DNA from 3 places in the Brevibacillus brevis NBRC 100599 genome. Region 1 is predicted to be linked to each of the others. Evidence: riboswitches for the same ligand, from Rfam matches in the RefSeq annotation. Region 1 holds a riboswitch; each other region holds the start of a gene.
The links. A riboswitch is a leader RNA that binds a small molecule or an ion and turns the genes downstream of it on or off. The one in region 1 is predicted to bind lysine.
Positions count from the first base shown of each region.

Region 2: another riboswitch for lysine. It lies ahead of dapD (2,3,4,5-tetrahydropyridine-2,6-dicarboxylate N-acetyltransferase); the one in region 1 lies ahead of BBR47_RS08740 (aspartate kinase).
Region 3: another riboswitch for lysine. It lies ahead of BBR47_RS05960 (amino acid permease); the one in region 1 lies ahead of BBR47_RS08740 (aspartate kinase).

Region 1 covers NC_012491.1:1,737,143-1,742,718, reverse strand. Annotated here, with positions in the region: gene sdhA (succinate dehydrogenase flavoprotein subunit) at 1-975, opposite strand, end outside; gene BBR47_RS08750 (succinate dehydrogenase cytochrome b558 subunit) at 995-1,606, opposite strand; gene BBR47_RS08745 (YslB family protein) at 2,035-2,487, shown strand; gene BBR47_RS08740 (aspartate kinase) at 2,537-3,778, opposite strand; lysine riboswitch at 4,010-4,196, opposite strand; gene uvrC (excinuclease ABC subunit UvrC) at 4,299-5,576, opposite strand, start outside.
Region 2 covers NC_012491.1:4,086,712-4,092,287, reverse strand. Annotated here, with positions in the region: gene BBR47_RS19585 (hypothetical protein) at 1-147, shown strand, start outside; gene BBR47_RS19580 (hypothetical protein) at 210-404, shown strand; gene BBR47_RS19575 (EcsC family protein) at 418-1,272, shown strand; gene BBR47_RS19570 (GNAT family N-acetyltransferase) at 1,247-1,795, opposite strand; gene BBR47_RS19565 (flavodoxin) at 1,864-2,304, opposite strand; lysine riboswitch at 2,445-2,634, shown strand; gene dapD (2,3,4,5-tetrahydropyridine-2,6-dicarboxylate N-acetyltransferase) at 2,726-3,436, shown strand; gene BBR47_RS19555 (aspartate aminotransferase family protein) at 3,451-4,665, shown strand; gene BBR47_RS19550 (N-acetyldiaminopimelate deacetylase) at 4,669-5,576, shown strand, end outside.
Region 3 covers NC_012491.1:1,153,247-1,158,822, reverse strand. Annotated here, with positions in the region: gene BBR47_RS05980 (alpha/beta fold hydrolase) at 1-625, opposite strand, end outside; gene BBR47_RS05975 (inositol monophosphatase family protein) at 806-1,606, shown strand; gene BBR47_RS05970 (CGNR zinc finger domain-containing protein) at 1,638-2,195, opposite strand; gene BBR47_RS05965 (DinB family protein) at 2,364-2,858, shown strand; lysine riboswitch at 2,943-3,128, shown strand; gene BBR47_RS05960 (amino acid permease) at 3,242-4,690, shown strand; gene BBR47_RS05955 (hypothetical protein) at 4,908-5,576, shown strand, end outside.

The DNA.
Region 1 (5,576 bases):
CAATTTTACATCCAGTTCTTTTGGATCTTTGTGGGACAGGTCGAGGTATACCATGTTTTCGCCGTTGATACCCAGCTTCATATCTACGCAAACAGAGAAGATTTCGCGAGTCGCGATGTCACGCGGAACCAGGTTTCCGTAAGCAGGGTATTTATCTTCCAGGAAGTACCAAGGCTTACCGTCTCTGTACGTCCATACACGACCACCCTCACCACGAGCAGACTCGGACATCAGACGCAGCTTGTCGTCGCCCGGGATTGCAGTTGGGTGAATTTGGATCATCTCACCATTGGAGTAGATAACCCCTTGTTGGTACGCCGCAGATGCTGCTGTACCAGTATTGATAATCGAGTTCGTCGATTTACCGAAGATGATACCAGGTCCGCCTGTTGCCAAAATAACGGCATCCGCACGGAAGGATTGAATTTCACCGGAACGCATGTTCTGTGCAGTAATCCCGCGACAGGTTCCTGTATCGTCCAAAACGGCTCCGAGGAAATCCCAATATTCGTACTTGGTTACCAGACCTTCAGCTTCATAACGGCGTACTTGTTCGTCCAATGCGTACAAAAGCTGTTGTCCAGTTGTCGCACCCGCAAAAGCGGTACGGTGATGCTTGGTTCCCCCGAAACGACGGAAGTCCAACAGACCTTCTGGCGTACGGTTAAACATAACGCCCATACGGTCCAACATATAGATGATGCCAGGTGCTGCATCGCACATTGCTTTAACTGGCGGTTGGTTTGCCAAGAAGTCTCCGCCATATACTGTATCGTCGAAGTGCTCCCATGTGGAGTCGCCTTCCCCTTTGGTATTTACCGCTCCGTTAATACCGCCCTGCGCACAGACAGAGTGGGAACGTTTTACCGGAACCAGGGAGAACAGCTGAACAGGAACGCCTTTTTCTGCTGCTTTGATGGTAGCCATCAAGCCGGCCAAACCTCCACCGACAATGATCAGTTTACCTTTTGCCATGTGTTTTGTCCCCCTATCCCTACAAAATGAAAGCCGACATCGCACGCAAGCCGATGAAGGTTACAATTACGAATACGCCCAAAGTCAGGAATGTTGCAATGCGCTGGGAACGCGGCCCAACTGTAATTCCCCAGTGAACCAGGAACGACCACAGTCCGTTGGAGAAGTGGAAAGTCGTGCTAATAATCCCGATAGTGTAGAATACGATCATTGCAGGACTGCTCAAAATGTTTGCCATCATGTCAAAATCCACGTGTGCACCCATTGCTTTTTGGATACGGGTTTCCCAAACGTGCCAAACGATAAAAATGAGGGTAATGACTCCTGTAACACGTTGCCACAAGAACATTTGGTTTCGGAAGTAGCCGAAGTTCCCTACGTTTTGCTTTGCTTGGAACGCAATGTAGATACCGTAAATAGCGTGAAACAGGATCGGGAGGTAGATGAAAACAAATTCAAGCACCAATACGAATGGAACATTTTCAATCAAACCAACTGTTTGATTAAAAGCTTCGGCTCCACGGGTCGCTTGGTAGTTAGCTGTCAAGTGAAACAGCAGGAAGAGCCCGATCGGAAACAAACCAAGAAGTGAGTGGAGCTTGTGACTGAGAAAGCTATGGCCTTTCGCCATACAATGGTCCCCCTTTCAATGTATGTAACTCTCAATTTTGTGAAAAACGTCAAGCATCACCGCAAGCGGTCCAAAACGGCTTCGACCGTTTTGATAGACCTTTCCCCAATATCCTAACCCATTGCCTCACCCATTAGACATAGCAAAACCACCACGATCATTTTATGAACGGGATCTTGACGCTGTTCACAAAATGACTGCGTTCACTAGATCAAATGAATTTGTCGGAATGTGTCAAAATACGAGAAAAAGTTGGGCAAAACTATGACCAAATCCAATTGTACTCTTGTCGACACAGAGCGTCAAGACAATCAATGTACTAAATACATTGATAGAATAACTTTGTTTAGTCCAGCTATTTTTTCTATTCCGATGTCATGAATGCGTGTCCCTCCTCATAATCTAGTAAAGACAGGAGGGAAGCACATATGAAAGAGAAGGATCAGCTTGCAGCACTATTGCCGCCAGAGACCATTCCCTATGCAGAGAGAATGAATATGCCCTATCTTGGCTATCATCTTCTACGCGAAACGCTTACTAGCACCCTGCTAGGCGATAGTGAAAACCATATTCTCTATTGGATAGGAAAAAATATGGGTCGCCAAATCCCCATTCAATCTGCAACAGGCCCGATTATGCCTTTTATTCGGCTTGGATTAGGTCAGCTAGACGTCCTCGAGGAGAACGAGCAAACGATCGTCTATTCACTCAATCATTCCATTTTTAGCTATCAGTCTATAGAAAGACTAGGTTGCAGTCTTTCCTTTGAAGCCGGGATCATCGCAGGTATGATTGAGCAGTGGAAAGAAAAAGAAGCGTTCAGCAAAATCGAAATGGAAAGCCCTTCAGACATACGCATCTCTGTACAAGTGGCGTCATGAACAAAATGCCCCCTCTACCTATAAGAAGGGAGAGGGAGCATCTATCTTTTTATACTCCGTGCACAACCGCGGTTTCCTCAACATCCAGACCATAGGCCGAATGAAGACTGCGAACAGCCAGCTCTGTCAAAGCTGCTGGAATGACGCAAGAAACCTTGATATCAGAAGTTGATACCATTTTAATAGAAATTTCTTTTTCTGCCAGAACGCGGAACATTTCGGCAGCTACCCCTGGATTGTTGATCATTCCAGAGCCGACAATGGATACTTTGGTCAAGCTTTCCTCGAAATCGACTTTTTCAAAGCCAAGCTCTTCTTTGTTTCTGTCCAGCGTATCCAGTGCTTTTTTCAGGTCATCCGCTGCAACTGTAAAAGAAATATTTGTAACAGTAGCATCATAAGAGCTTTGGATAATAATATCGACGTTCACCTGATTGTCCGCCAGCGTATTGAACAGACGGGAGAGTGTCCCGACCTTGGCAGGCATGCCGACAACCGTGATTTTGGCTACATCTTCATCGTGTGCAACTCCACTTACTACTCTTCCTGTTTCCATGTTGGCAACCTCCTCAACGTACGTACCATCTTCGGCAGTAAAGCTAGAGCGGACGACCAGCCTTACCTTGTATTTTTTCGCAGCCTCAACTGACCTAGGATGAAGAACCCCTGCACCGAGGTTCGCCAGCTCCAGCATCTCATCATACGAGATCGTATCCAGCTTGCTCGCAGCTGGAACCATTCGCGGATCAGCTGTATAAACCCCGGACACGTCCGTAAAGATTTCGCATTTCTCAGCGTTCAAGCTGGCTGCGAGTGTAACCGCAGATGTATCCGATCCACCGCGGCCGAGCGTCGTAATTTCCCCTTCGTCACTGATCCCTTGGAATCCTGCCACGATCACCACACGACCACGACCGAGCTCGGATTGAATCCGCTCTGGATCAATCTGCTTGATCCGTGCTCTTCCGTGAATCGCCTCTGTGGTGATTCCAGCTTGCCAGCCCGTAAGAGAAATGGCATCGTAGCCTTTTGTATGCAAGGCCATCGACAAAAGCGCGATCGATACCTGCTCCCCCGTGGTCAGCAGCATATCCATTTCACGCTCGGATGGGTATGCGCTAATCTGCTTGGCCATGTCTACCAACACGTCAGTAGATTTCCCCATTGCAGAAACAACAACTACCACATCATGCCCTTCCTCTTTATAGCTGATAATTCGATCCGCAACTCGTAAAATTCGCTCAATGGTACCTACAGAGGTGCCTCCGTATTTCTGCACGATCAACCCCATGCGGCTTCTCTCCCTTTTTCTCATATCCAATATTGGTATTTATCTCGTATCGTATGGTTTTTCACTATTCTCTCTATAAGGAAAAGTCTTGCATTTTTATTTTACAAAAAAGGCACCGACAAGGAATAAGACCTGCCGCTGCCTACTGTTTCGACATACCGGTTCCTCCCTCCCAATACACGCGGACAACGAAGATTGACAGTTATCACCATCAAAACTCACATTGACACACCGTGAGATAGCTCTCCATCTGACAATTGGTCATTGTGCAGATGACAGTCCTGCATTTGTTCAACGCAGACCCAGCATGGAGAAAAGCGGGTTTCCCTCCACACTTCGGCGAATTCCCCTTTCCCGACCCTTCACAGATACCCGATCTCAGGGTGGTACTCTTGGTTTTCGCGCCTCTACCTCACTCCATAATGGAAGTGAGGCTAACTATTCTGTTTGAATCGGATTATATCATGAGTCTAAAAATGGATCAATTCCTTTTTAAAGGTTGTTCCAAAAGCCACACTGGCTATGTGTCCAGCTTACGCAGATGCCCAATGATTTCTTTTGCCAGCTTGTCGCCGATTCCCAATTGGCGGAAGTCTTCAACGGTCGCCTCGCGCATTTTTTTCAACGAGCCAAAATGAGAGAACAACAGCTTGCGCCGCTTTTCACCAATACCCGGGATCTCATCCAACTGCGAGGAAAGCATTGTTTTTGTCCGGGATTGTCTGTGGAACGTAATAACAAAACGGTGGACTTCATCCTGGATACGCTGCAACAAATAAAACTCATAGCTATCACGTCTAAGATTTACAGGCTCTGGCGGATCTCCGTACATGAGCTGAGCAGTGCGGTGCTTCTCATCCTTCGCCAGACCACAGACAGGAATATAGAGACCTAGCTCGTTTTCCAGCACGTCCATAGCTGCACTGATTTGGCCTTTACCACCATCGATCACAATCAGGTCGGGCATTGGCTGGTTTTCTTTCAGCAGACGAGAGTAACGACGGCGAACAACTTCGCGCATGGAGCCGTAATCATCTGGTCCCTCTACGGTTTTGATCTTGAATTTGCGGTATTCCTTTTTATCAGGGCGGCCGTCTGTAAACACAATCATTGCAGACACTGGCTCTGTTCCCTGAATGTTGGAGTTGTCAAACGCTTCAATTCGATGAGGAACCGGAATCCCTAAAATGTGACCGAGATTGTGTACCGCTTGGACCGTACGAGCATCGTCCTTGGACATCAGCGCGAACTTCTCCTGCAAAGCAATACGGGCGTTCTCGGTAGCCATCTTCACGAGCTCATGCTTTTTGCCTCTTTTCGGAGCATGGACTTTGATGCCCAACCACTCAGCCAAAAGCTCTGGCTCACTCTCTTGCGGGAGCAGTATTTCTTTTGGCAGCGCATTTTGCTTGTCGTAGTAGAACTGGCTCACATAAGACATGAAGTCCTCGGTTTCGCTTCCATAGTATGGAAAGGAAGTCGTCTGACGCTCGATCATCTTCCCTTTTCGCATATAAAACACCTGGATGCACATCCAGCCTTTTTCCACGGCAAACCCGATAATGTCGCGGTCTATCGTATCGGTGAACGTGATCTTCTGCTTCTCCATTACGGCTTCGATGCTCTTGATCTGATCACGATATTCCTTAGCTCGTTCGAACTCCATGTTTTCTGCGGCTTGCAGCATTTTTTCCGTGAGGGTTTGCTTCATTTCCTCATGGCCACCATCGAGGAACTGGCTGATTTGATCCACCAAACGCTGGTTTTCCTCTGCCGATACCTCGTACACACAGGGCGC
Region 2 (5,576 bases), 2.3 Mb from region 1:
GATAAGCCTGGGGAATACAAGATCAAGGTAACGAATACGCTCAGCAATAAGACCTGCACGGTTATCAACTCCAAAAGAAAGTACACGAAGAAAAACGATGTAAATGAGCGTAATGAAACATTGACGCTTACCATTGAAGTGAAATAGTAGATAGGAAACCCCCTTGCATTTTGGCATGGGGGTTTTCGACTACAAGGGGAGGAAGCTCTGTGACAAATGAACAGAAGGTAATCTTGGAAAAGTTCGGCTTTCGGATCGAAGGAGAGCAAGTGAAACATTTGAAGCTGGGGATCGTAAGAAATATAAAAGAATTCGTCTGCCACGCCACGCCAGAAGAGTTGCAGGACTATATCAAGTCCATCTTGCGCAACCAATGTCAGTGGAAGCGAGGAGAATCTGAGTGAGCAGGCAGGGAGGTTGTTGGGGTTGAAAGAGTCTAGGGAGACATTGGTTACGGCCTTACGCGAAGTGGAGGACTGGGAGAAGGATCAGAACGACTTGTGGTTCTGGGAAAAGCTTGGCAGACTTCCTTTTGTTCTCTTGGATCGGATTACGCCTGCATTTGTTCAGGAGAAGCTGGGAAAAGCCGTAGATGAAATGGCAGCCTTTCTCGAGACAGGTGGGACTTATTTGGTGCAGGATGAATCCATATACAAGTGGTTTGACAAACGCTTAGAGGGATACGGTTCTTCTGTAATTGGCAAGGAGGAGATTGCTGCTGTACCGCTTACAATCATGAATGATGTCGCAATGGAGCTGAAGGATTCACGTGCGAATTTTGCCACGGTACAAGGTGCGACGACTGGCTTCGGGGGGATATTTACCCTTGCGATCGATATCCCGCTATTGATGGGGACATCCCTAAAAGTATTACAAGAGATGGCGCTTGCCTATGGCTATCGACCGGAAGAGAAGAGGGAGCGGCTGTTTGTCGTCAAATGCTTGCAATTTGCTTCATCAGACATCGTAGGGAAAAAAGCGATACTCGCTGAGCTCTCCCGCTTTGATGAACCAAGTGCGCAGAGAGAGGTAATGGCACAATTGCAGGGATGGCGTGAAGTCGTGGTTACGTACACAGAAAACTTCGGGTGGAAAAAGTTATTTCAAATGGTGCCTATCGCGGGTATTTTGTTCGGAGCGTATTTGAATCGCTCAACTGTAAAGGATGTCGCCGAAGCGGGGATGATGCTGTACCGCAAACGGCGCATCCTGGAGCGGCTGCGCGAGATTGAAAAGAGCATGGAGATTACACAGACCACTCCTCAGCAGTAAGAGCGTAGATGAGATGGTCCTCCCATACACCGTTAATTTGCAAATAGCGTAACGATAGCCCCTCCTGGCGAAAACGGTTTTTTTCCAAGACACGAATGGAAGCTTGGTTGCGAGGCATGACAGCCGCTTGTACCCTGTGTAGCCCAATATCCGTTAAAGCAAAGCGAAGGGCAAGATTTACAGCTAGTGTTGTATAGCCTTTGCCATTGCAGGTCTGATCCATGAAGTAGCCAATCGTCGCATTTTGCCATGCGCCGCGTGCGACATTCGACAACGCTACACGTCCAATCATCTTTTCAGATTCCCGGGAGAATACACCAAAAGCATAGGCAGTACCACGTTCAAAATCATTCTGTGCTTGTGAAATCTGTTCTTGCTGTGCTGGAAGGGTCAGAAATGAAGCGGGGCGGATCGGTTCAAATGGTTGGAGAAATTCATGATTACGCAGCCGAAGCTCTAGGAGCTCGGCTGCGTCTTGTTGGTGGAGAGGCCGTAACAGAATCTCGTCTGTATGTAGTGGCATGAGATCAATCCTCCTTAAAAAGTTGGATTGATAGTATAGCATGTGCCAGAGTATTTGGGAAACATCGATTAGCCGAGCAATTCAGCAAACGATACCCCGAATGCTTTGCAAGTTTCCACTTCTTTTGCTGTAGGAGAAAGCTCGATTTTCAAACCTTCCAGAGGAGTTTCTGCGCCACGCTCACTCGCCTTTTTCAGCAAAATATCAACAGCTGCACCGACATGCTCGTAAGCGGAATCGCAAGAGCCAAAAGCAACAACCTTTTTCCCACTAAGGTCAATATCGTCCATCTCCTCATAGAAATCCAGGCATTCATCTGGAAGTTCGCCATCGCCCCATGTGTAGGCACCAAGCAAGATTCCGTCGTAAGCCTCGAGTTCTTTTGCATTCGCGTCCATTACTTCTTTTATCTCCAGCTCAGCACCAGTTGAACGAATACCTTCTGCAATTGCTTCAGCAATTTCCTGTGTATTCCCTGTCATGCTCGCGTATACCATCAAAATGCTCATAAAACGTAAAACCTCCAGTTAGATAATGAGTATCATTCTCACAAATAAAATTAATGAAAATGAGAATCGTTGTCAATAACTTTTTTCATCTTGCCACGTTTCATTGATTTTGGTAGAGTTAAATAAAATTAATATAATGTACACTAAATAGAGGTGCGCCGAAGAAGAGTAAGCCTTTTCGTAATCTGCCAGGGGGCAGGAGAAGGAAGAAAGGCTAAAGCGCCGAAGCTTATGCTATGCCCCTACGTAGCACAGGCTGGGGTGTTTCATGAAAAATGAACATCCTGTCACAAGGGACCTTACATCTTTTTGTGGAGCGCTATTTATGATTTGCTTACGTAGTATCAAAAGCAATGAGATAGCGAATGCACTCATTGCTTTTTTTGATTTACCATGCTGTTATTTTGAGGAGGATGTAACAATGAACATGATGGATGCTAACGAAATTATCGCGTTTATTCAAAAAAGCGAAAAGAAAACACCTGTGAAGGTATATGTGAAAGGGAACCTGGAAGGAATCGACTTTGGTGCGAGCTCCAAAGCCTTCATTACTGGTCCGACTGGTGTTGTTTTTGGTGAGTGGAAAGAGATTGAGCCAGTACTCGCTGCTAACGCAGACAAAATTGAAGATTATGTAGTAGAAAGCGATCGTCGCAACTCCGCTATTCCATTGCTGGATACAAAAGGGATTCAAGCGCGTATTGAGCCAGGCGCAATTATCCGTGACCAAGTGACAATCGGTAACAATGCGGTCATCATGATGGGTGCTTCCATTAACATCGGTGCAGTGATCGGTGAAGGTACGATGATTGATATGAATGTTGTAGTAGGTGGACGTGGAACCATCGGGAAAAACTGCCACATCGGTGCTGGATCGGTTATCGCAGGCGTTATCGAGCCGCCGTCTGCACAGCCAGTTGTTGTCGAGGATGATGTTGTCATCGGAGCAAATGCTGTCATTCTGGAAGGTGTACGCGTAGGAAAAGGTGCTGTTGTTGCAGCAGGTGCTGTCGTCATTGAAGATGTACCTCCATACGTAGTAGTTGCGGGAACACCTGCACGTGTGATCAAGCAAATCGATGAAAAAACTCGTTCCAAGACAGAGATCAAGCAGGAGCTACGTCAGCTGTAAGGGAGAGAGTGCACATGGACTGGCGTTCGCTCGATGAACAATATATCGTCTCCTCTTATAAAAGAATTCCGATTGCCATAGAGAAAGGCGAAGGAAATTACTTGTACGATACGAATGGGAAGAGTTATCTCGACTTGTTTACTGGACTCGCGGTAAACGTTTTGGGGCATTCTCATCCGCGCATTGTACAGGCTCTGCGTGAGCAGGGAGAGCGCTTCTTGCATATTTCCAATGTATTTTTAAACAAGCCGGCTATTCGATTAGCGGAGCGTTTGGTTGCGAACAGCATCAGCGGTAAGGTGTTTTTCACCAACTCTGGTGCGGAGGCCACAGAGTCTGCGATCAAGCTGATTCATAAATGGACGAAAAACGAGGGAGCAGGTCGTGAAGGCATCGTTGTTTTACGCAACAGCTTTCACGGGCGAACACTTGGAGCAGTACGTCTGACGAGGCAGGCTCACGTCTATCAAGACTTTCCTCAGCCAGCTTTTCCTGTTTATGAACTGGATGTGGAGGACACGGCAGGATTGCGAGCGATTTGCCAGGAGGCAAGACCCGCTGCGGTCCTTATGGAGCCAGTCTTGGGTTCCGGCGGTGTCGTACCACTAACAGAAGCGTTCTTGCGAGAGGTAGCTGCCATCTGTGAACAAGAAGGCATGCTCTTTGTCATGGACGAAATCCAGACAGGAATGGGCAGAACAGGAAAGCTGTTTGCTTATGAGCATGCAGGCGTAACGCCAGATCTCATCCTATTCGCCAAAGGCATAGGGGGAGGGCTTCCACTCGGCGGTGTCATCGCTGGTCCAAAGCTGATGAACCAGTTCAAACCGGGGGATCACGGAACGACATTTGCACCATCGCCATTGTCTGCTGCCCTGGGGAATGTCGTGTTGGACGAATTGCTTAATCCAGCCTTCATCCCTCATGTAGAAGAAGTGATTGCGTACCTGTGGTCGGGTTTGGAAGCGTTGCGAACGCGTCTTCCAGATCAACTGCAATCTCTTCGCGGAAAAGGCTTGATGGTTGGAATTCCGCTCTCTTCCACCCCGGAAGAGGTAAGCCACTTGCAGCAAGCATTGCTTGACGAAGGAATCCTTGTAGACGTGACGCAGAAAACGATTGTTCGTCTGCTTCCGCCACTGACGTTGACAAAAGCCGATGTCGACCGTTTCCTTGCTGTGTTTGAAGAGCAATTAACAGCAAGAACAGGTTCGAAAAAGGAGGCGTAGACCATGACGACTTCCTTGTTTACACAAATTCGCCGAGATTTGCACCAAATACCGGAGCCAGGCTTCGCGGAAGTGAAGACGCAACAATACTTGCTCGATTATTTGAAAAAGCTGCCTCAGGAGCGAATCGAGATCAAAACGTGGCGGACAGGCATTTTGGTCAAGCTGGCAGGAACAAAGCCAAAACGACTAATTGCCTGGCGGACGGATATGGATGGCCTACCGATCGTAGAGGAAACGTCCTATCCGTTTCGATCGCTTCATGAAGGGTATATGCATGCTTGCGGCCATGACATGCATATGGCAATCGCTCTTGGCCTCCTGACGCATTTTACTGAGCATTCGATCGCAGATGATTTGCTGTTCCTCTTCCAGCCGGCAGAAGAAGGCCCTGGCGGTGCTTGGCCGATGATGGAAAGTGAAGAGTTTGCAGAGTGGCGACCGGACTGCATTTTTGCCCTGCATATCGCGCCAGAATATCCGGTTGGTCAAATTGCAACAAAGCCAGGAATTTTGTTTGCCAACACTTCTGAGTTGTACATTGATCTGGTCGGCAAAGGGGGGCATGCAGCCTTCCCTCACAAGGCGAATGACATGGTGGTTGCAGGAAGCCATCTGGTGACACAGCTTCAATCGATTATTTCGCGCAATATCGATCCATTGGATTCTGCCGTCGTAACGATTGGCAAGCTGGAGAGCGGGACGAAGCAAAACATTATCGCGGAGAAGTCCAGGCTAGAAGGGACGATCCGAACCTTTTCGATGGAATCGATGGCACTTGTCAAAAGCCGCATTGAATCTCTCGTAAAGGGAGTGGAAATAGGCTTTGATTGCCAGGCAACGATTGACTATGGCGTTGGCTACTGCCAGGTTTACAACGAGGAGCAGCTAACGACAGACTTCATGCAATG
Region 3 (5,576 bases), 580 kb from region 1:
ACTGGGAGTGGTTTCCCCCTTCTATCGTCATGTACACCGTACGCTCCGGCAAATATTGCTTGCTCTCCTCAAACCTTTCCATATTAATCACACCGTCGCGAGACCCGAGCAAAGACAGCACAGGCAAATTCACCTTCTTTAGGTTCCCCTGACTGTTTGGATACGCTCCCAGTAAAAACACGCCGTTGATTCTGTCCGGGTGGTTTGCTGCGAATTGAGCTGCCATAGTACCACCGAGTGAATGTCCTCCGATGACAAACGTTTTATTCGGATACGCCTTTAATACTTGTGTCGCTCTCGTCATATCACTTACAGCCAAATTCAGCGGCATTCGTGCGAGAAAAACATGGTAGCCGGAGCCTGCCAAGGAACGGGCAATCGGTGCATAGCTCTCCGGTTTGACGAGTGCTCCCGGATATAAGATGAGTCCCGGTTCGCGTGACTCCCCGCCTTGGAAGATAATCCAGTCATTCGTATCCATGACTGTTATCCCTTCACCGCCTTGCATGGCCGTTAGTGCTGCCTGATCGGGCTGATATGGCTGCAAATACCATATAGCCAGACAAATCGCTGCAAGTGTCACCAATACGAGTGCCTGGAACCATTTTTTACGCGCTTGACTCATCCTGCCCACCTCGTTTCCGCCCCTATGTATGATGCTACTTATTATGTCTCAAACACGCTGCACATGTGCATAAATTGTGAATCTCGATATTTCCGTGGTGTTGACGAGCTGATTTTTATATAGTAGTATTCAAACATACTACCTAATTTTCACCAAAAAAGAGAAGGGATGGGAATTGTTATGAATCTACAAGATGTGCAATTTTGCGAGGAACTGGTAAGAAGTGCTGGAATGGAGCTGCTAGTGGAATTTGAAAAAGGCGCGCCCTGCCACAGCAAGGAAGCAATGGCTAAACGCTTTGAAGAGGTGAATCCCGTGGTTGAAGCTCGATTAAAGCGCTCATTATCCGAGCGGTTCCCCACCTATCAATTCTCTGACGCCGAATTCGATCTGGGTGCACAGGAAAAGCCTGAATTCACAAGTCCTTATTGGGTGATAGATGCAATCGATGGAGCCGTTCACTTTCTACAAAAAATGCCGATGTGGGCTACTTCCCTCTGCCTGATTGACGGAGGACGCACGGTTGTTTCTTTTGTCTATGATCCATGCCGTGATGAACTATTTACAGCAATTGACGGGCGTGGAGCTTTTTTAAACGGACAAAAAATTAGTACCTCATCCAAATCGCTTCTGAGTGAGTGCATTCTAGGGACGCTCTTTGCTTCCTCTGAGCCGATGAACCTCTTGGTCGGAAAGTATACAGCGAATTCCTTGACGCGAGTGATGCCAGAAGCTTTTGCCATCCGCATGCAAGGCGCGGTATCACTCCATCTGGCCTATGTGGCGTGCGGACGACTCGACGGTTACTGGGAATACGGTGAAGGGGTGTATGATTGGCTGGCTGGTGCCCTTCTGGTCCAGGAAGCCGGAGGCAAAATTACGGATACACAGGGGAATGATTTTTGCTGGAAAAGCACAGGCATCGTAGCAGCGGGCTCGACCATCTACCCTCAGCTGATCCAATTGACCCCAGCTTCATAACGAACAGATAAAAAGGGTGAGCCTATGCGCATCACCCTTTCTCCTTTTTCCGCTCACGAAAACGGCGCACCTTCATCAGGTTTCCGCACATTTTGTCATCGCACCAGCGGCGCACCCGGTTGCGGCTTTCATCATAAAACACCCAGCGGCAATCCTCGTTGTCACATATTTTGATTCGCTCCAGATGCTGCGGGGCAAGCAGCTCCGCGAAAGAAGCCGCAATTTGTGCCATGACGAGGGGCCATCCCTCTGCTTGACTGGATTGCTTTTGCCTGTAGCCGCCCTCCTCATCCACATACAACACCTGTATATGAAAAGGGGCGAGAGCCAACACTTTGTTCAATTCCGCAAGGTCCTCCTCTTGGAATCGGTCTCCACGGACAACGGCTTCCAGCATACGTCTCAAACGCTCCCGCAATTGCAAAAGAGACGCGGCATACGCCTCATTCATCGGCAGCGGAGCGGTTAGGTTGTATGTTTGCAAAAAGGATGACAGCCATTCCTGGTTCTCTAGGCGATTTTCCCAACGACCAGAACCGCGCCAATCCCGCCAATCACTATTTAAAAAATCGATACAAAGCCAGTCCATGTCATCCACTCTCCTGACGAAACCCTTCATTTTTCCCTCTTGTATGACCATACAGGATATGGTAATCTTTATTCGTAACCACCGTAACTAGATTAACCAGTTACAATTTCATTTCTTATTGCTATTATAGCGTTTCATCAATCTGTTTCACAGACGAGGAGGAAGCGTATGAATCGGAAGGAATTGCTTTTGCACGGATGGGAATGTGCGTATGACAAGGAAGACTGGTATCCACCCCTAAAAGAAGCGCTTTCCGGGATATCAGCAGCGGAGGCTAGCTGGCGCCCTGTGGGAGAAGCAGCCAACACCATCTGGGAAAACGTCAGCCACCTTCTTTATTACAAAGAACGCCTCTTGCATCGTCTTTTGGGCACCGAATTCCCTGGCTCCGCGGAGACGAACGATGATACCTTCACCCCATCCGGTGGTCCCGCTGACGAAGACGCTTGGCAAGCTACCCTCTTGAAAATGGAAAGCGTCCACCGCCACATTCATGAACAGCTTTCCTTGCTGACGGATGAAGAGTTAAACCAGATGGCTACCTATACACCCATTTACCAAAACGTAATGAGTCTTGTCTTGCATGATGCGTTTCATACGGGACAAATCGTCCAAGTTCGCAAGCTGCAAGGCTCCTGGCCCACCAGACGCTCATTTGAATAACAAAATTTCACATTGATTAATCCCGAACAATCCTTTATAGTTGTTAAATCACATAATTTCATACATGTTATCCTCATCTTTCACGGTGGGGATAGAGGTCGCGGCTTTTATATCATCCTGTACGAGATTCAGAGAAAATCAATGACTCCAGGTAAGGAAAATCCGCCGAAGCTCATATCGCGTCTCTGTGCGATTGGGTTGGGGCTGTACTCGAAAGGGGCAGAACTGTCACGTTTGCATGCCAAGCAAACGTGGTGAGCTATCTTCAGTGAAGGCTTGGTGGGGATTGGATGATACCGCCCTATGCCATTTTTTTGGCTATGGCGGTTTTTTAATTTCCGACCTTCCTTCTCAAAAATCAAGAAAGGTCGTGCAAGTAGCTTATGTCACAAAATCAATTGCAACGTGGTTTGAAAGCCCGACACCTGACGATGATCGCCATCGGCGGCTCGATTGGGACGGGATTGTTTCTCGCGAGTGGAGGCTCGATTCATTCCGCCGGACCAGGTGGAGCTTTAGTCGCCTATCTCGCTATTAGTATCATGGTTTACTTTTTAATGACCAGCTTGGGTGAAATGGCAGCCTTTATGCCTGTTTCCGGTTCGTTTTCGACGTATGCCACACGGTTCGTCGATCCATCTCTCGGCTTTGCTCTCGGTTGGAACTACTGGTACAACTGGGCGATTACCATTGCCGTCGAGCTGTCAGCTTCTGCACTCATTATGAAATATTGGTTCCCGGATACCCCAGCGATAGTGTGGAGCGCTTTGTTCCTCGGATTGCTGTTTGCCTTGAATCTCCTGTCTGTGAAAGCCTATGGAGAATCTGAATATTGGTTCGCCTTGATTAAAGTAGTAACGGTTATCATCTTTATTATTGTCGGTGTGTTGATGATTTTTGGCATTATGGGTGGTCAAGCAGTTGGCTTCCAAAACTTCACCAAAGGCGACGCGCCATTCAATGGCGGCTTCATGGCCCTGCTCGGTGTCTTTATGATTGCCGGATTCTCTTTCCAAGGAACAGAGCTGGTTGGTGTAGCAGCTGGGGAAAGCGAAGACCCTGCCCGCAATATTCCAAAGGCCATCCGTCAAATTTTTTGGCGCATCCTGCTCTTCTACATCCTCGCTATTTTGATCATCGGGTTGCTGGTTCCATACGATAATCCAAATCTGATCAGTGGCGACCTTACGGATATTGCGATCAGTCCGTTTACGATAGTATTTGAAAATGCCGGTTTTGCTTTTGCAGCATCCGTCATGAACGCGGTTATTCTCACGTCTGTATTGTCTGCTGGTAACTCTGGCATGTACGCCTCTACACGCATGCTGTGGAACTTGGCGAAGGAAGGAAAAGCACCAAAATGGTTCGCAAAAGTAACAAGTAACGGTGTACCAATCAATGCCTTGATCTTGACTGCGCTCATCGGCGCCCTTGCTTTTCTGTCCTCTCTGTTTGGGGATGGCGAAGTGTATGTATGGCTTTTGAATGCGTCCGGTATGTCAGGCTTCATCGCTTGGCTGGGAATTGCCATTAGTCACTACCGCTTCCGCAAAGCGTTTATCGCTCAGGGCCGAGACTTAAGCGAATTGCCTTATCGGGCAAAGTGGTTCCCGTTTGGACCGATTTTTGCCTTCATCATTTGCTGTATCGTTATTTTTGGGCAAAACTACTCCGCATTCATCGGGGGAACGGTCGACTGGTATGGCGTCCTGGTCTCTTACATTGGCCTGCCACTCTTCCTATTCATTTGGCTCGCTTATAAAATCACGCAAAAGACCAAGGTCGTCCCTCTTGAACAAGTAGACTTCAGCATGGATGAGCACACGAAATAATCGAAGAAAAATACGGACTTCCGTTATCTGAACGGGAGTCCTTTTTCATATTTGCCAACCTATTAAAAACCGCCCCACAATAGCCGATAGTATAGAAAAGAAGCAATTGAGATCCGTTTCCTTCCGTTCTCACAACTCATACTAGTCATCTGATAAAAGGTAAACATGATCTCCTGCCTTCACGACTGAACATGAATCCATGTGAGGAGAGTAGAACATGCAAATCCAATCGTATTCCCGCTACCTAACCCCCCAGCTCCCAACTAGCCAAACTGCACCTAAAATGGTGACGGGAACTAGTCTGGGATTGCCCAAGCCCGATACGGTAGACCTTCGTTCACACAAAGCACGCGAGCTACCTGCTGATGCCATCGAACATCACAGCGTCCAATTTTTCTTTAGCACTGAGATTAATGAGCGTTTGGATAAAATTTTCGCAGATAAGCCACCCGAGGCTCGCAAAGCCTTTGACCACATCCTGGAGCAAAACTTTTTCAACTCCCAATCCACCTACACCGATGAAGAAAGAGCTGCTTTGGTAGAAGTCGGTTTAACCCAAGGCAAATATTTGGCAGACCAATACATGGCTGATGAGAAAAATGCTGCTGAATTTTTGGATACCCTCCATCTGCTCGCAGGCGTTGCCAAAACACGAAAGGTTGACCCTGCAACTGGCAGTGTCAGTTACGTAGAGCTTCCGCAGAAACCACAAGGGGCGCCGAACGACTATGTTAATCCATCCAAGCTGATGGAGCGGTATGACCCAGAAGCCTACAAAAAAATGCAAGCGGCCACAACCAATCCAACAGAGAAAGTAAGCATGCTGATTCAATTCGTCAAAAAGCTGCAACATCGTCCAGACTGGATCACACAATACCGGAACGAA